3 regions of the Variovorax trehalosi genome follow, and region 1 is predicted to be linked to each of the others. Evidence: predicted binding sites of a transcription regulator. Region 1 holds the regulator's gene; each other region holds the start of a gene.
What was found. Region 1 encodes sigma-54, which starts transcription at its own class of promoters, with help from an activator protein. Its sites were predicted from a motif close to TGGCANGNAANCTGCTTT; they were not measured.

Region 1 (3,273 bases):
GCCACCGCGCCGAAGCCCGGCGCCTCGACCCCGGCCGGCGCGAAGCCCGCGGCACCGGCTCCCACCCCCGCGCCAGGCACCGGCTTGCGCTCGACCACCACGCTGAGTGGAGAGGGAGAAGGGCGCAAGTGATCGAAACCGCCGGAATCCAGGAAGCCAACAACGTCCCGGGCAGCCGCCTGGTCGCGCGCGGCCTGCAGAAAAGCTATGGCAGCCGCACCGTCGTGAAGGACGTCTCGCTCGACGTGCAGAAGGGCGAAGTCGTCGGCCTGCTCGGCCCCAACGGCGCCGGCAAGACCACGTCGTTCTACATGATCGTCGGGCTGGTGCGTGCCGACGCAGGCGAGATCACCATCGACGGCGAGCCGATCGCCCACATGCCGATCCACCGCCGTGCGCGCATGGGCCTGAGCTACCTGCCGCAGGAAGCGTCGATCTTCCGCAAGCTCACCGTCGAGGAAAACGTGCGTGCCGTGCTCGAGTTGCAGCGCGAGCCCGACGAGAGCGGCAAGGTGGTGGCGCTCTCCAAGAAGCACATCGAGGAGCGCCTGTCCGAGCTGCTGACCGACCTGCGCGTCGATCACCTGCGCGATTCGCCCGCGCTCGCGCTTTCGGGCGGCGAGCGCCGCCGCGTCGAGATCGCACGCGCGCTGGCGACGCAGCCGCGCTTCATCCTGCTGGACGAGCCCTTTGCCGGCATCGACCCGATCGCGGTGATCGAGATCCAGCGGATCATCAGTTTCCTGAAGGAACGTGGCATCGGCGTGCTCATCACCGACCACAACGTGCGCGAAACGCTGGGCATCTGCGATCACGCTTTCATCATCAGCGACGGGCACGTGCTGGCACAAGGCACACCCTCGGAGATCGTCGACAACGCCGAAGTACGCAGGGTGTACTTGGGCGAACACTTCCGCATGTAAGGGAAGGTCGGGTTCTTCATGAAGCAAGGGCTGTCCCTTCGCGTCTCGCAGCATCTGGCGCTCACGCCACAGCTGCAGCAGTCGATCCGGCTGCTGCAGCTCTCCACGCTCGAGTTGAGCCAGGAGGTCGAGCAGATGCTGGACGAGAACCCGTTCCTCGAGCGCACCGCGGAAGAAGCGGCGCGCGAGGAATTCGGGCTCGATGCCGTCGACACGCCGGTGCCCCGCGACGACGGTGGCGAAACCGGTGAAGGCGATTTCGCCCCGGTCCCGACCAGCAGCGCGACGACCGCGACCGAAACCACCTCGACACCCGACACCGACGGCCCCGCCGCCGAGATCACCGAGCGCGAGCCCGACTGGGAAGGCGACGGTACCGTCGACATGGCGCCCGACGACAGCGAGTGGGGCAGCGACGCGCCCGCGCGCCAGAACAACCTGGGCGACGACGAACGCGCCGATGCCACCGAGCTCGCGCGCAGCCAGGAATCGCTGCAGTCGTTCCTGCACCGCCAGGCGCTGAGCCTGCGCCTCAATGAAAACGACTGTGCCGCGCTGCGCTTTTTGATCGAATCGCTCAACGACGACGGCTACCTCGAAGACTCGCTGCCCGCGCTGGCCTCGGGCCTGGCGGGCGACGACAACGACCAGTTCGACGAACTCGTGCACCACTTCCAGGTGGCGCTCGGCCTGCTGCAGAGCCTGGAGCCCGCCGGCGTCGGCGCGCGCGACCTGGGCGAGTGCCTGGGCATCCAGCTGCGTGCGCTCGCCAGCGAAGACGAGACCGAGGACGAAGAACTCATCCGCAAGACCGCCATCGCGATCTGCAAGCAGCCGATGGAACTGCTCGCACGGCGCGACTTCAAGCGCCTGGCCACGCTCACCCGCACCAACGAAGAGCTGGTGCGCTCGGCGCTGCAGATCATTGCGCGCCTGGAGCCCAAGCCGGGTCGCCGTTTTGTCGACGTCGAGCGCAACATCGTCATTCCCGACGTGATCGTCACCAAGACCGGCCGCGGCACCAACATCAAGTTCCGCGTCATGCTCAACCCCGAGGTGATGCCGCGCCTGCGCGTGCACGACATCTACGCGGGCGCGCTCAAGTCGCACAAGGGCGAGGGCAGCCAGGCGCTGTCGCAGCGGCTGCAGGAGGCGCGCTGGTTCATCAAGAACATCCAGCAGCGTTTCGACACCATCCTGCGTGTGAGCAACGCCATCGTGGAGCGGCAGAAGAGCTACTTCGTGCACGGCGAACTCGCGATGCGCCCGCTGGTGCTGCGCGAGATCGCCGACGAGCTGGGCCTGCACGAGTCGACCATCTCGCGCGTGACCACCGCCAAGTACATGTCCACGCCGTTCGGCACGGTCGAGCTCAAGTACTTCTTCGGTTCGGCGCTGGGCACCGAGACCGGCGGCAATGCGTCGAGCACCGCGGTACGCGCGCTCATCAAGCAGTTCGTGAGTTCCGAGAGCATCAAGAAGCCGCTGTCGGACAGCCAGATTTCCGAGATGCTGAAGGAGCAGGGCATCGAGTGCGCGCGCCGCACCGTGGCCAAGTACCGCGAGGCGCTGCGCATCGCGCCCGCGAATCTGCGCAAGGCCCTGTAGAAAGCCACCGATGACCCGTCGCCTGCTGTCGCGCTGTGGGCATTGGGTCTTCGCCATCGTGGCTGCATCGCTGTTCGCGGGTTGCGCCACCCTGCCCGACGAGGCACCGCGCCCGCCCACCAAGACCATCGCCGTCTCGACCGACACCGCGCTCGGCCGCATCGCGCTGGCCTCGCAGCCCGATCCGGACCTCAGCGGCTTTCGCCTGATGCCCGGCGGCGACTTCGCCTTCGACACCCGCATCCAGCTCGCACGCCGTGCCCAGCGCACGCTCGACGTGCAGTACTACCAGATCGAGAACGACGAGACCGGCCGCTACCTGCTGCGCACCCTGCGCGATGCCGCCCAGCGCGGCGTGCGCGTGCGCCTCTTGATGGACGACCTGTACACCTCTGGCGAAGACGAGCTGCTGCTCGGCCTGGCCGCCACGCCGAACGTCGAGGTGCGCCTCTTCAATCCGTTCCCGGCCGGGCGCGGCAGCCTGCTCAAGCGCTTTGCCGCGTCGCTCTTCGACTTCAGCCGCGTCAACCGCCGCATGCACAACAAGCTCTTCATCGCTGATGGCGCGATGGCGGTGGCGGGCGGGCGCAACATCGGCAACCAGTACTTCACGCGGACCTCGGGCGAGAACTTCATCGACCTCGACACCTTCGTGACCGGTGCGCTGATCCCGCGCCTGGGCGTGCTGTTCGACCAGTACTGGAACAGCGTCTACGTGCGGCCGGTCCAGTCGCTCATCACA
Region 2 (3,273 bases), on a different contig from region 1:
TCAAAAATTAAATCAACCCGAAAATCACTCGATATTTGACTTTTTTTGCGTACATCAAATACTCATTATTTTTTAAAAGAAGCTGCTCTTCTCGAAAAATTCTCACCCCTTGGAAGAAATATAGCGCGGCATAAGTAAAAAAATTCCACCAGCTGAATGCCGACAGTAAAAACCCCAGGTGATTGAGAAAGTATCCCAAATATATTGGATGCCTTACAAACCTATAAGGACCCTTGGTTACGATTCCACGATCAGCAGGAAGCAAGCCAAATGATCGCCCCAGATAGATCTTCGAAACTATCTGCCACCCAATAGCAAAAACCTGCATTGCCTCTGTAACCAGAACGGGGGCGAGCTGAATTCCCGAACTCAACGATACAAATAGAAAATAAAAAGTAGCCACCCCCGTGCTAAGTACGGAGATTAGATCAGTGGATGTTGCATTTGATTGCTTGGAAAAGATGACCATCCCAATGGTAATCAGCTCTCCTACCAACAGCAAAATCAGAGTTGGAGAAAGTGTTCGAGAATTCCCCATGGCAAGGAAAATTCGATATACAAATACAGACAATGCAACCGTTACGATAAATTTAATTGCGATCGTGAGAAATAAATTTTTTGACATACATACATACAAATAAAAAAAGCGGTCCGAGACCGCTTTTTTAACAATCAAGAAGTTAATTAACCCCCTGCAGCGGCCGCAGTCGTGGAGCAGCCTTGCGGACGGTATTTGGCATCAACGTCGGTCGAGCAAACCCAAGTTCCAACACTGTCACGGGCCCAGATCACGCGCTTCGTGCTCAGCACCGCAGCGGCGTTGGTACCAAAAACTGCCGTCAGCGTCGCCGTACCATCGGTGCCGACAAACGCAAGCGTTGGTGAGCCACCCGTTGCGCCCGCCGTGCCGTTCACTGTGTTGCCGCCAGTCAAAAGATTGGAGCCCGTTGCCGTTCCCCCGCACACTGTGGCGCTATCTGCCGCGTTAGCGGTCGTCTTGCCGTTGTTCACGCAATCCTCAACCGCGGTCTTTTGATTGCCGGTTTCGCCCATCACACGCGCCACTTGCGACTTCGCAACATACGTTTGGTACTGAGGAATAGCGATAGCAGCCAAGATACCAATGATCGCCACAACGATCATCAGTTCGATAAGGGTAAAGCCGGCCTGTGCGCGGCGGGCAATCTTGCGAACGTTCATGAGAAAACTCCAGGGTTGGTTGGTTGTTACGCCCGGGAACCAGCCCGGAGCGAAGTACCTTCCGCAGCATCTGTGCCACCCGGGTTCCTACCCCTCCAGTGACCGAACACGTCACCTTTGTTCACATTGGCGTTACAGCAAGTGACACAACTTGCTTCAAGATGCTACAAGCGGTGACAAAATTGTCATGCCGCGCAACCGGCAGAGGATCAGAAAGTCAGGATCCCATCCGCCTTCAGCCAGCGAATATCCCGCTGCGCCAGCCCCGCCACCTGCCGCCCGGCCAGCGTCTCGATCTGGCTCATGATCTCTTCGGTTTCCGCCGGCTTGGTGTGCGTGATGTAGATCGGGTAGTGCTTCCCCGGATCGATGTGCGCCAGTTCGTCGGCCAGCACCGCGGGAGACAGGTGCAGGCTGCGCTCCGCCAGCGCCTGCTCCCGGCTGCTGAAGGCGGTTTCAATGATCAGCATCGCCACGTCGAGCGCGTTGACGCGGTCCCAGAAGGGCGCGTTGCGCTCGGTGTCCCCGCTGAAGACCCAATGCGCGCCGCCGGCGGCGCGGCGCACGGCAAAACCGCAGGCCGGCACGGTGTGGACGGCCGGCAGCACCTCGATCAGCTTGGGCGCGCTGGTGCCCAGTTGCAGCGTCTGTCCGACCGAGATGTCGTGAAAGCTCACGAACGGCGCCTCGGGGCTCGGGATGCTCTCGAAATCGGGCCAGATGACGTTGTTGAACACGTGCGTCCGCAGCGCCTCGATGGTGGCGTGCAGCGCGTGCACCCGCAGCGGCTGCGTGCGGCGGCTGCCGATGGCGTCGAGCATCAGGGGGAGCGCGGCGATGTGGTCGAGATGGCTGTGTGTGAGCACGACATCGTCGATGCGCGCCATCTCGTCGAGGGTGAGGTCGCCGACGCCGGTGCCGGCATCGACGAGCAGGTCTGTGTCGACCAGGAACGAGGTCGTGCGGCAGTCTTTGGCGATGGCGCCTGAGCAACCCAGCACACGAACCTGCATTGTGAGAGACCCCTTGAAGGTGTTGGGCTGCGCGCATGCGCAGGTGTCTGTCGTCATTTGGTTTCGAACCGGGTTGCGCCATCCCAGCCAGGGTCTTGCGGACGCAACGCCATCGAGGCTAATCGCTGGGCGTAGAGCTGGTAAAGGACTTTTTTCGCATCGGCGGCGAGCAGGGGGGCGAGCAAGTTCCGGCCCATGGCCCAGTCTTGGTGGCGGTAGGCCGCGAGCACCTGGGCCCAGCGCTGGAGCTGCCCCGTTCGCTGCGCTGCAATGGCGGCTTCGGTGGTGAGCGGCGTGAAGACGGCGACGGCCTGCGCCTTGCCCTTGACGAGCACGCTGTCGAGTTCTTGCCAGGTGCAGCAGTCGGGCGCCAGGTCGCGGGTCGTGCCGCTGGCCACGATCTCGACGCCGTAGTACCCGCTCAGCCCTTCCAGCCGCGACGCGAGATTGACCGCGTCGCCGACCACGGTGTAGCTGCGGCGCGCGGCCGAGCCCATGTCGCCGACGCTCATCACGCCGCTGTTGATGCCGATGCCCACGCTGATCTCGGGGCGGCCGCCTGCGCGGTGGATGCGGTTGATGTCGCGCACCGCATCGGCCATGTCGAGCGCCGCGCGCACGGCCAGCGCCGCGTGGTCGGGCGTGTCGATCGGCGCGCCCCAGAAGGCCATGACGCAATCGCCCATGTACTTGTCGACGGTGCCGCGGTGCGCGCTGATGACATTGGTGAGCCGGCTGAAGACGGTGTTCAGGAATGCCTGCAGTTCGGCCGGCGCCATCTGCTCCGACAGGCGGGTGAAGTCGCGCATGTCGCAGAACAGGACGGTCATCTCCTTGCTCTCGGCGTGCATGCTGTAGCTGCCCGGGCGCTGGAGCATTTCGTCGACCAGCTGCGGCGGCACGTAGGTGCCGAAGAGCCGCACCAGCCCACGCCGCGCGCGCGATTCGACGAAGTAGCCCCAGCTCATGTTGAGCACGAAAGCCAGCGCCGTCATGACGAGCGTCGACGCGAGCGGCAGCACGAGACTGTGGCCGGTGTAGAGCCATGTGTTGAGGCCGA
Region 3 (3,273 bases), on a different contig from region 1:
GCTGCGCCTGGCGCATCGCAACGGGTCACACCCCAGACCATGGGGCCTTTACTTCAGCCTTGAAGGCCCTTCCAGAGCATGTAGGCGGCCAGCAGGTACAGGATGCTCGCGAACACGCGCTTGAGCTTCTTCACGGGCAGCGTGTGCGCGGCCTTGGCGCCCAGCGGCGCGGTGAACACACTGCAGACGGCGATCACCACCAGCGCCGGCAGCCAGATGTAGCCGAAGGAGCCCGCGGGCAGGCCCTGCACCGACTGTCCGCTGATCGCATAGCCCATCACGTTGGCCACCGCGATGGGAAAGCCCAGCGCAGCGCTGGTGGCCACCGCGTTGTGGATCGAGATGTTGCACCACGTCATGAACGGCACGCTGATGAAGCCGCCGCCCGCGCCCACCAGGCCCGAGATGAAGCCGATCACCCCGCCGGCCGCAAGCTGGCCGCCGGTGCCCGGCATCTGGCGCGTGGGCTTGGGCTTCCTGTCGAGGAACATCTGCGTGGCCGAGAAGCCCACGAAGAGCGCGAAGAAGATGGCCAGGGCCGTGCCCTTGAGCAGCGCGAACACGCCCAGGCTCCCGGCCAGGCTGCCGATCACGATGCCGGGCGCGAGGCGCTTGACGATGTCCCAGCGCACCGCGCCGCGCTTGTGGTGCGCGCGCACGCTGGAGACCGAGGTGAAGATGATCGTGGCCATCGAGGTGGCGATCGCCATCTTCACCGCGAGGTCGGACGACACGCCGCGGTGACCCATGATGATCGTGATGAACGGCACCATCAGCATGCCGCCGCCGATGCCCAGGAGGCCTGCGAGAAAGCCGGTGCCCAGGCCGAGCGCGGCCAGTTCAAGAATCAGGAGGGGGTCGAGGAATTCGGTCACGCTGCGGGTCTTCGGACAAAGCAACGGCCCCGAGCAGTGTGTGCTGGGGGCCGTGCCGATGGAAAAAGGTGTCTGCAAGTGGGCGCCGAACCCGCATCCTGAACCAGGGTTCAGGTGGGCGAGGGCAGCAAGACTTCGGGTTCATCTGACGCGAGATGATCACGCCCGTCAAGCGATGTACCAAGCCCGGCTCCGGAGAGCATTGGAACAAGGAAATATTAAGCCCGACGCGCACCGCAGACAGTTCGGATTTTACGCTCCGTATGAGTCCATGGTGTTCATTCAGAGCAAATGACCATCGCCGGCCAGCGCCTGATCGAGCTTTTGAATGAGCTGGGTGGCCTTGGCATCGACTTCTCCGGGCTCAGCCGTGGTAGGCGCGGGCGCCGCGGCAGGCGTCGCAACTGCAGCCGCCTGCTGCGCTGCGAGGTCGAAGGCCAGGTTCAGCGAAGCCAGCACCGCGATGCGATCGCGTGCCTTGACTTTTCCCGCATCGCGGATCTTGCACATGGCGGCATCCACGCGTTCGACCGCATCGCGCAACTGCGGCTCGCCGCCGTCGGGACAGCCGAGCAAATAGCTCTGGCCCATGATCTGTACTTCTATCTGCTTCATGCGGTGGAGTCTTCGGGAGGTGGTTCAGCCGGCAGCCGCTCGAGCAGTGCATCCAGGCGCGTGCGTGCCGCGGCGAGCCGCGACTTGAGCCCGTCGCGTTCGCGCACGAGCGCATCGACCTGTTCCTGGAGCAGCGCATTGGTGCGCTGTACCTCTTCGTGACGCACGAGCAAGCGTTCCACACGCTCGGCGATCTGATCGATGGGGCTGGAGGCGGGCATGGTTGGCGATTGTAGTTTCCCGGGGAATGGGGCCCGCCGGCAGGGCGCGCGGTGCCTTGTCTGGCATGGATTCTGCTGCCTTCGCAGCGGCCTTTCAAACATTTATAGCCACCTCATGACCACGAAGAACAACACTCTATTCAGTCGGCGTGATCTGCTCACGCTCATCGGCAAGACCGCAGGCGGCGGCGCGATGTACCAGGCAATGACCTCTCTTGGTTTCGCTGCCGAGTCCAACTACAGCGGCCCTCCGAAACTCGATGGGGCAAAGAAGGGCGCTTCGGTGCTGGTTCTTGGTGCAGGTCTGGCCGGCATGGCCGCCGCGCTCGAGTTGCGCGCCGCGGGCTACTCGGTGAAGGTGCTCGAGTTCAGCAACCGTGCAGGCGGCCGCTGCTGGACGCTGCGCGGCGGCGACACCTTCACCGAACTCGGTGGCGCGGTGCAGCAGTGCGGTTTCGCAAAGGGCGAGTACTTCAACCCGGGTCCGTGGCGCATACCTTTTCATCACCATGCGGTGCTCGGCTATTGCAAGCGGCTGGGCGTTGCGCTCGAGCCTTTCGTTCAGGTCAACTACAACGCGCTCGTGCATTCGACCAAGGCCTATGGCGGCAAGCCGCAGCGCTATCGCCATGTGCAGGCCGACTACCAGGGCTATGTGGCCGAGTTGCTCGGCAAGGCGACGCAGCAGGGCAACCTCGATGCGGCGCTGACGAAAGAAGACAAGGAGAAACTGCTCGAAGGCCTGCGCCGCTGGGGCGCGCTCGACACGCAGTTCCGCTACCGCGAAGGCACCATCAGCAGCGACCGCCGCGGCTATGAAGTCGATGCGGGCGGCGGCCTCATGCCGCTGGCCAAGCCATCGAAACCGCTCGACATGAGCGAGCTGCTGCAATCGAGCCTTTGGCGTTACATCGCAAGCGGACAGGACTACGAATTCCAGAGCGCGATCTTCCAGCCCGTGGGCGGCATGGACATGATCGCCAAGGCCTTCCAGAAAGAAGTCGGCAGCCTCATCCGCTACGGCGCGAAGGTCACCAAGATCGAGCAGAACGACCGCGGCGTCACCGTCACCTACACCGATGAAGCCAAGGGCGGCGCGGTCACGCAGGCCAAGGCCGACTGGTGCCTGTGCACCATTCCGCTGTCGGTGCTCAGCCAGATCGACATGCAGGTCAGCGCGCCGATGCAGGAGGCGATCAACGCCGTGCCCTATGGCGCGTCGGTGAAAGTGGGCCTGCAGTTCAAGCGCCGCTTCTGGGAAGAAGACGAGCACATCTACGGCGGCATCAGCTACACCGATCTGCCCATTTCGCGCATCTCGTACCCCTCGACGCGCTACGGCGCCAAGGGCAAGGCGGTGGTGCTCGGTGCCTATGTGTTCGACGGCCCGAACTCCTACGAATTCACCGCGATGGCGCCCGAGGAGCGCGTGCGCCGCGCGGTCGAGTTCGGCATGCAGTTGCATCCGCAGTACGCGAGCGAGTTCGACAACGGCATCTCTGTCGGCTGGCACCGCGTGCCCGGCACGAATGGGTGCTACGGCATGTGGACCGACGAGACGC

Region 2: ACSFA7_RS10435 (pilin) is a predicted target of sigma-54. The motif match lies at 1,261-1,278, and genes of this name have one in related genera.
Region 3: ACSFA7_RS05175 (flavin monoamine oxidase family protein) is a predicted target of sigma-54. The motif match lies at 1,773-1,790, and genes of this name have one in related genera.

What each region holds. Positions count from the first base shown of each region.
Region 1 is NZ_JBPJZG010000004.1:366,744-370,016, forward strand. It holds gene lptA (lipopolysaccharide transport periplasmic protein LptA) at 1-132, shown strand, start outside; gene lptB (LPS export ABC transporter ATP-binding protein) at 129-923, shown strand; gene rpoN (RNA polymerase factor sigma-54) at 942-2,531, shown strand; gene ACSFA7_RS17350 (phospholipase D family protein) at 2,542-3,273, shown strand, end outside.
Region 2 is NZ_JBPJZG010000002.1:523,153-526,425, forward strand. It holds gene ACSFA7_RS10430 (methyltransferase family protein) at 8-538, opposite strand; gene ACSFA7_RS10435 (pilin) at 685-1,200, opposite strand; gene ACSFA7_RS10440 (3',5'-cyclic-nucleotide phosphodiesterase) at 1,410-2,213, opposite strand; gene ACSFA7_RS10445 (CHASE2 domain-containing protein) at 2,267-3,273, opposite strand, start outside.
Region 3 is NZ_JBPJZG010000001.1:1,099,699-1,102,971, forward strand. It holds gene ACSFA7_RS05160 (sulfite exporter TauE/SafE family protein) at 54-875, opposite strand; gene ACSFA7_RS05165 (cell division protein ZapA) at 1,158-1,490, opposite strand; gene ACSFA7_RS05170 (hypothetical protein) at 1,487-1,711, opposite strand; gene ACSFA7_RS05175 (flavin monoamine oxidase family protein) at 1,827-3,273, shown strand, end outside.